2 regions of the Roseburia sp. AF02-12 genome follow, and region 1 is predicted to be linked to the other one. Evidence: riboswitches for the same ligand, from Rfam matches in the RefSeq annotation. Region 1 holds a riboswitch; the other holds the start of a gene.
The links. A riboswitch is a leader RNA that binds a small molecule or an ion and turns the genes downstream of it on or off. The one in region 1 is predicted to bind ZMP and ZTP.

Region 1 (4,436 bases):
GCTTTGCCATGGTCTGATAAATAAGCTGCCATTTCCAGAATATTCTGATTGGTCTGTCCGGTGAGTTTCCGGTGTGCTGTATCATCCATATGCTTAATGTCCAGCATAAAAAGGTCTGTATATTTCATCAGCTCATCAAATTTACTTTTAAACGGTTCTTCCATGGAAAATGGATTGCCGGAGGTATCGAGACAGGTATTTACCCCTTTTTCTTTTGCCAGCCGGAACAGTTCTGTTACGAAATCTATCTGTAAAAGAGCCTCTCCACCACTTACGGTGATTCCGCCCTTTTCTTTCCAATATGTTTTATAGCGAAGCGCCTTTTTTAACACTTCTTCCGGTGTCATCAGCTCTCCGCCATCTTTTGCCCAGGTATCCGGGTTATGGCAGTACTGACATCTCATGTTACAGCCTTTTAAAAATACAATATATCTTACGCCCGGCCCGTCTGCTGAACCAAAGCTCTCTACGGAATGGATACGTCCTTTTATTTCACTCATGTTGCCTCCTATACACCAAAATACTTACGGCTGCTTAACAACCTACGATAAAAATGTGCAGGCTTTTTTCATTAAGCCTGCACATTCTGCTTTACCTGAATCGCGGAAAAATCGTATGCTCCCCGCAGTTCGGTTACTGTCTTAAATTACATACGCTCATGACAGGTACGGGCAATAACATCAAGCTGCTGCTCTTTTGTCAGGTCGATGAACTTAACTGCATAGCCGGATACACGGATTGTGAAGTTTGCATACTCTTCTTTCTCCGGATGCTCCATTGCATCAATAAGCTTTTCTTTGCCAAATACATTAACATTCAGATGATGTGCACCCTGATCAAAGTATCCGTCCATTACATTTACAAGGTTATCGATTCTTTCCTGCTCGTTGTTTCCAAGTGCGCCAGGATTGATGGTCTGTGTATTGGAAATACCATCTAATGCCCACTCATATGGAAGCTTGGTCAGAGAGTTTAAGGAAGCTAAAAGTCCGTTCTGCTCTGCACCGTAAGATGGGTTAGCTCCCGGTGAAAGTGGTTCGCCGGCTTTACGTCCATCCGGCATAGCTCCGGTTGCTTTACCATATACTACGTTAGAAGTAATGGTAAGGATAGAAGTTGTAGGCTCAGAATCACGATAAGTATGATGTTTCTTTAATTTATCCATGAAAGTCTTAAGCAGCCATACTCCGATTTCATCTGCACGGTCATCATCATTTCCGTACTTCGGGAAGTCTCCTTCGATTTCGAAGTCTTTTGCAAGTCCGTTCTCATCACGTACGACTTTTACTTTTGCATATTTGATTGCAGAAAGAGAATCGATAACATGTGAAAATCCTGCAATACCGGTTGCAAAGGTTCTCTTTAAGTCGGTATCCATCAGAGAAAGCTCTGCTGCTTCATAGTAATATTTATCATGCATATACTGAATCAGGTTCAGTGTATTTACATAGATGTCTACTAACCAGTCCATCATCTTGTCATATTTTGCCATTACTTCATCATAGTCAAGATATTCAGCTGTAATTGGTGCGTAGTTTGGTCCTACCTGCTCGCCTGATTTTTCATCAACACCACCGTTGATTGCGTAAAGCAGACATTTTGCAAGGTTTGCACGAGCGCCGAAGAACTGCATCTCTTTACCTGTCTGTGTAGCAGATACACAGCAGCAGATTGCGTAATCATCGCCCCATACCGGTTTCATTGCATCATCGTTCTCATACTGGATTGAGCTTGTTTCAATCGAGATACGTGCTGCATAATCACGGAAGGTCTGTGGCAGTCTGGATGAATAGAATACAGTAAGATTTGGTTCCGGTGCCGGTCCCATATTCTCTAAAGTATGAAGGAAACGGAAGTCTGTCCTGGTTACCATGGAACGTCCGTCTACACCTGTTCCTGCTACATCAAGGGTTGCCCATACAGGGTCACCGGAGAATAACTGGTTATAAGAAGGAATACGTGCGAATTTAACCATACGAAGTTTCATTGTGAAATGGTCAATCAGCTCCTGAGCCTGCTGCTCGGTAAGAATTCCCTTATCCATATCTCTCTTAATATAAATATCAAGGAAAGTAGAAACACGTCCTACTGACATTGCTGCACCGTTCTGTGTCTTGATTGCTGCAAGGTATCCGAAGTATAACCACTGAACAGCCTCTTTTGCATTGGTTGCAGGTCTTGAAATATCATATCCGTAAATCTCAGCCAGTTTCTTCATGTCTTCCAGACATTTAATCTGCTCTGCAATTTCTTCTCTTAAACGGATGACATCATCTGTCATCTGTCCGCATCCGCAGTTGGCTTTGTCCTTCTTCTTCTCAGCGATTAAGTAATCCAGTCCGTATAATGCTACACGACGGTAATCACCTACAATACGTCCACGACCGTAGGTATCCGGAAGACCTGTTAAAATCTTAGCATGACGAACCTTCATCATTTCCGGTGTATAAGCATCAAATACTGCTGTATTGTGTGTCTTATGATACTTGGTGAAAATTTCTTTTAATTTATCATTTACTTCATAACCGTAGGTCTCACATGCCTGAACAGCCATCTTGATTCCACCATATGGCATGAAAGCTCTCTTTAATGGTTTGTCAGTCTGAAGACCAACTACCTGCTCTAAATCTTTTAAGCTTTCATCGATATATCCCGGACCATAAGCTGTAATTCCGGTTACAACCTCTGTCTCCATATCAAGAACGCCGCCCTTGGCACGCTCTTCTTTCTGTAATTTCTGAAGTGCCCCCCATAGCTTGTTGGTTGCATCTGTCGGCTCAGCTAAAAAGCTCTCATCTCCATCATATGGAGTGTAGTTGTCCTGAATGAACTGACGAACATTGATTTCTTCTTTCCAGAGACGTCCTTCGAATCCATCCCACTCTTTCATTTCAATCATTACGATATCCTCCTAAAAAAATGTATTCAGTATGAACACTGAATGGTTACTAAATTTACTGTCAACAGACTTTTTATTCATTGGTTTGAATTAGTCTTGTTTAACTGTAGTTAGTATATACTGACCGTTATTTTTTTGTCAATATCTTTTGGTGTTCAAAATAACATACAAAAGAAAACGAGCCAGTCCTCCAGGTTCATCGCCCAGACGGTCGGCTCGTTTTCGTTATACTTCATGTGGTTTTTCCACTTATCCGTCAGTCATATAACGGTTTTATCATAGACTATTTCTTTTCTGATTGCAATAGCTTATGAAAACTTTTTATCAACTATTTTTTCCGTTTTATCTGTTCTTTCGCTACAATACTTTGGAAAGGAAGTCGCAAAGACGCGGATTCTGTGGATTGGCGAAGAATTCTGCCGGTGTATTCTCTTCCTGAATCTGTCCTTCATTGATAAACATGACACGGCTTGCCACTTCTCTTGCAAATCCCATTTCGTGCGTTACCACTACCATAGTCATTCCGTCCTGTGCCAGTTCTTTCATAATTTCAAGAACTTCTCCTACCATTTCCGGATCCAGTGCGGAAGTCGGCTCGTCAAATAACATGACATCCGGATTCATTGCCAGTGCTCTTGCAATTGCAATACGCTGTTTCTGTCCACCGGAAAGCATTGCCGGATAGGTATCTGCTTTATCAGACAGTCCGACTCTCATCAAAAGCTCGTCCGCACGCTTAGATGCCTCTTCCTTATTCATAAGTCCGGTCTGAACCGGTGCCAGCATGATATTTCCTTTTACGGTATAATTTGGAAACAGATTGAACTGCTGGAATACCATTCCAATCTTCTGACGCATCTTGTTGATGTCTACGGATTTATCCGTGATATCTGTTCCTTCAAAAGTAATCACACCGGAAGTCGGCTCCTCTAAAAGATTTAAGGAACGTAAGAATGTGGATTTACCACAACCGGATGGTCCGATGATGGCTACTACCTCTCCCTGGGCGATTTCTGTGGAGATACCATTTAATACATTTACATTTCCAAAGGATTTACACAAATCCTTTACTTCAATCAATACCTTCTTATCGCTCATTTGTTCTCAACCTCGTTTCCAGTTTATGTACACCAGCCGTTAAAATCATAACGATTATCAGGTAGATAATTGCAACACCGAACAATGGTAAGAACGGGTCATAGGTCTGGCTACGGATGATATCGCCACCCTTTGTCAAATCCGGGATTGCAATATATCCACTGATGGAAGTCTCTTTCAGTAAGGTAATAAACTCATTTGCCAGTGCCGGAAGTACATTCTTAAATGCCTGTGGCAGAATAATCAGACGCATGGTCTGCGAATAATTCAGTCCGAGGCTTCGTCCAGCTTCAAACTGTCCTTCGTCTACAGACATGATTCCGGAACGTACAATCTCTGCCACATAGGCAGCCGAATTCAAACCAAAAGCGATTACAGCCACTGCAATCTTATTATCGAGTGCAACCAGAATAATATAGTACATAATCAAAAGCTGTAC
Region 2 (4,436 bases), 430 kb from region 1:
GCCAGTTACTGAAAACAAAGGATATGACTTATACCAGAATCAGCCGGATTTTCACGCACCTTCTGCTTCAGATTACAAAGGACGATTACCGCCTGGGCAGATCATTGGATTATATTCCTTATCTCCGGATTTTAGGTTTCCGCAAAGATGCTTCCAGGCTTCTTACTATTTTAAGCAACTACGCCAGTGTTCCTATGATCTCCAAAACTGCCGATGCCTATAACTTTCTTTCTTCCGATGCAGCAAAGGTTTTTGATTTTGATATTTTTGCCGGCGAATTATACGAAAACATCCTGTCCGGAATAACCGGTCAGGATGCCAGAAGCGAGTTTGTACGCAATATTGTAAGGGTGTGAATTTTCCGTGCCGTCTGATTCCACCATTTGGTTGGTGGGAAAATCAAAAGAGTGTTTGATAAGAACTAAGATTTTGATTGTAAAAGGACATCTTAGTTCTTTGGCAGTAAAATTTCAGCAGTTCTTAGCAGTTTGTTTTTCTTGAATGTAAACTGTCTTTCCGTTGCTTTGACTGGATGTCTGCACTGTCCGTCGGGTACGGATGCTCTATAAAGCCTGCAAGGGGCACTGGGAATTTCGGATAATACATCACATTATCTGGCAACCAGCGCAAATTCACATCCATGTTCAAATGCGCCTCGCTGGCACATCCCTGTGCCAGCGTTGCCTGTTGCCAGACGAAATTCCAAGTGCCCCTAACAGCCTTTATTATGCATCCGTACTTCGACGAACCGTACAGACATCTTGTCAAACATTGGAAAGACTGTTTTTATCTCAAAAAGAAAAACAAACTGCTTAGTAACTGCGGAATTTTATAGCAGGAACTAAATGTCCTTTCACAAAGCAAAATCTTATCTTTCAAATCCTATCTGATTTTCCAGCTCCTAGTGGTGGAACAGACGGATTCCGGTAAAGCTCATCACCATACCATATTTGTTACAGGTTTCGATTACATGGTCATCACGGATAGATCCGCCCGGCTGTGCTACATACTGCACGCCACTTCTGTGGGCGCGCTCGATGTTATCTCCAAATGGGAAGAACGCATCAGAGCCAAGAGATACTCCGGTATTCTTATCTAACCATGCACGTTTTTCTTCTGCCGTAAATACAGCAGGTCTGGTCTTAAATATCTTCTCCCATTCGCCATCTGCAAGTACGTCCATATAATCCTCGCCAATGTAAAGGTCGATTGCATTATCACGGTCAGCTCTGCGAATTTTATCTAAAAATGGCAGATTCAGTACCTGTGGAGACTGGCGTAACCACCAGTTATCTGCTTTGGAGCCTGCTAATCTGGTACAGTGGATACGGGACTGCTGTCCGGCACCAATACCGATTGCCTGTCCGTCTTTTACATAACATACGGAGTTAGACTGTGTATATTTTAAAGTAATCATGGAAATTGCCAGATCTCTCTTTGCTGATTCCGGCAGCTCTTTGTTTTCTGTTACAATATTGTCAAAGAAATGCTCGTCAATATTTAACTCATTTCTTCCCTGCTCAAAGGTAACGCCAAATACCTGTTTACGCTCGATTGGGTCTGGAATATAGTCAGGATCAATTTCAATGACATTGTAATTGCCATTTTTCTTTGCTTTTAAAATTTCTAATGCGTCATCATCATAGCCCGGTGCAATAACTCCATCAGATACTTCTCTTTTAATTAAAAGTGCGGTTGCTTTATCACAGACATCAGAAAGAGAAATGAAATCTCCGAAAGAGGACATACGGTCAGCGCCTCTTGCTCTTGCATATGCATTAGCAATCGGTGTAAATTCTACATCCATGTCATCTACCCAGTAAATCTTACGCTCTACTTCAGAAAGTGGAAGTCCCACTGCTGCACCTGCCGGAGAAACATGTTTAAAAGAAGTGGCTGCCGGAAGTCCGGTTGCTTTCTTTAATTCTTTTACTAACTGCCAGCCATTGAATGCGTCTAAGAAGTTAATATAACCTGGTTTACCATTTAATACTTTGATTGGCAATTCGCCATTTTCCATGTAAATTCTGGATGGTTTCTGATTTGGGTTACAACCATATTTTAATTCTAATTCTTTCATTTTATTTTCCTCTCTCGAACGAATCTTATTCACAAAATCTTATTTGTTCTTGTTTACAATGCGGCTTTCATATTTTCCGGTTTCAATATCAATATATCTTACAAATAAGGATACCTTATTGTCTGCATTCAGGTTATTCCATACCAGCTCGGTAAATGCATCAATGTCATCTCCGATATCAACCAGTACCGGTTCGCCTTCAAAGCTTGGTAATGGATTGCCATCATTCATATAAGTATGAATGAAATGTCCTTCTCCTGCTACCGGATTCTCATAAGCAAATGTATAACGGTTGCAGGCATCCGGATTACCATTGTTGCTCTTTAAAATAGACATTGCATAATTGTATTTTCCATCTTCCACATGCATGATTCCGGAAATACGCGGTGTATAGTTAGGTGCGTCCGGCTCAAATTCTCTGGTTCTTAATGCCTGTTCGAAGGTCTGCTGTTTATCCATCAGTTCATAAATGGTATCTGTCTGGTCTCCATTGGTTACAATGGTCTTATTGCCCAGTACGCGAACCGGTGCATAAATAATAAGACTTGGGTCACTTAATTTTGCAGGGTCAAATGCCTGGGTACGGATTCCTTCTCCATCCTCAACAAATACACGGTTACGGCTGTTCTCGCTTCTTCCCATGATAAAATAAGCAGTTACCGCATACTTTCCATTCTTCGACTTTCCAATTACAATTCCTCTTCCCGGATAAGTAGTGCTTCCAAGTTCTTCTGCTAATGAAGTCATCTTCATTTTTGTTCCTCCTTCTTACGCTCCATGTAATTTTTAAAGTTGCTGCAGCTTTCGTCAAAGTCTCTTTCTCTTTCGAATTTTCCCTGTGACTTTTCCTGTTTGCATGCATAAAAAATACCGACACGTATCCCGAGCTTAACTGCCCAGACGGTCGGCTTTCTCAGGTCATACTTCATGTGGTTATTCCCACGGTTCCGTCAGTCATATGACCTGAATTTAGTAAAACATATTCCAAAACACTTGTCAAGGAATTCTTCCTCTAAGGACTCCCCTTCATAAGATTTTCTATTTCTATAAGAACTCTCTCAGACGTTCTGCACGGTTCGCCCAGGTATCTTCCTTAAGTGCCCGTTCATAAGAATATTCTATGATTTCTTTCATTTTCTTCGGATGCCCCAGCATGGATAATACCTGCTCCGGCAATGCATCCAGATGCTCTAACTCATAAAATGCCAGATCTTTTCCATCGCAGAAACGCTCCTTTAAATAAATGCTGCCATCTGTCAGGGATACTGCTTTATTTAACATGGCTGTAAAAATTCTATCATGGGCTCCATCCTTAAACCACGGCATGGTATTCAATGCAAGCTTTGTATTCCGGATGATTTTTACGCATTCGGCAGAATCAAGCTGTCTTCCGTTTAAAATAAGATTCTCCGGATGCTTTACCTTAAGATTCTCCCACCCTTTGCCAAAAACATGTACCCGTACTCCATTGTCTACCAATGTCCGCACCGTTTCTCCACGGAAATAAGTCCGGTTATACATATCCAAAAAAAGCATTCCTGCAAAGCATGCCATCAGCTCCCGCTCCGTTACTTCCGGAATCTCCCGGCGGACAAAATGCTCCATGGCAGAATCTAACGGCTCTGACGGATGCAGGCGGAGATAATTTAATATCTCATGATAGAAATCAATATATTCCTTCGTCTGGCTGGTAAAATGCTCTTCAATTGCCGGAAGATGCACATAGTTTGCGATAAAACCCACTTCATATTCCCGGTTCTCATATGGAATAAAATCTGTTGGGACTCGCTCTTCCCCATCCATCAGAAAATTCCCTGCCAATGGTAAAAAATGACAGGGAATCCCTTTATAAAACCGTTTCATATAAGAAATATGCTGACGGTCGATACAGAACACAGTCAGATTCGGAATTGTCTCATCAAGCTGCTTATGATAATACAACGGATGGTCCACAAGAATACAGTAGACCGGAATATTTCTGCTGGCAAAGACAGACTGAGACTCTGTCTCCAGCAGGAACTCCTCTCCGCTTAATCCGATAAAGTTAAAGGTAATGACTGCGGTCTCGCCACTTTTTAAAAAGCGGCTTAATCGTTTCGTATCAGCATATTCTGCCTGAATGTCGAAGAAGAAAATCTGATATCCCATCTTGCGAAATGACGCTGCCATCTCATGTGAAAAATAAGTTAATGTTTCTACGCCTCGTTCAAAAAACACAAGTTTACGGATATCACTCATTTTCTTTCTCCATTTCAAAAAATCCTAGTTCTTAAAGCTGTGAATTGGTGCAGGAATTCTTCCCCCACGGTTGATAAATGCATCACAGGAATACTGGTTTACCGGCATAATCGGTGCA

Region 2: another riboswitch for ZMP and ZTP. It lies ahead of DV740_RS05170 (IMP cyclohydrolase); the one in region 1 lies ahead of pflB (formate C-acetyltransferase).

What each region holds. Positions count from the first base shown of each region.
Region 1 is NZ_QTXS01000001.1:1,465,890-1,470,325, forward strand. It holds gene pflA (pyruvate formate-lyase-activating protein) at 1-500, opposite strand, end outside; gene pflB (formate C-acetyltransferase) at 647-2,899, opposite strand; ZMP/ZTP riboswitch at 3,094-3,173, opposite strand; gene DV740_RS07140 (amino acid ABC transporter ATP-binding protein) at 3,257-3,997, opposite strand; gene DV740_RS07145 (amino acid ABC transporter permease) at 3,987-4,436, opposite strand, start outside.
Region 2 is NZ_QTXS01000001.1:1,035,171-1,039,606, forward strand. It holds gene DV740_RS05160 (nucleotidyltransferase) at 1-356, shown strand, start outside; gene DV740_RS05165 (phosphoribosylaminoimidazolecarboxamide formyltransferase) at 902-2,080, opposite strand; gene DV740_RS05170 (IMP cyclohydrolase) at 2,120-2,833, opposite strand; ZMP/ZTP riboswitch at 2,968-3,048, opposite strand; gene DV740_RS05180 (glycosyltransferase family protein) at 3,125-4,318, opposite strand; gene DV740_RS05185 (PFL family protein) at 4,343-4,436, opposite strand, start outside.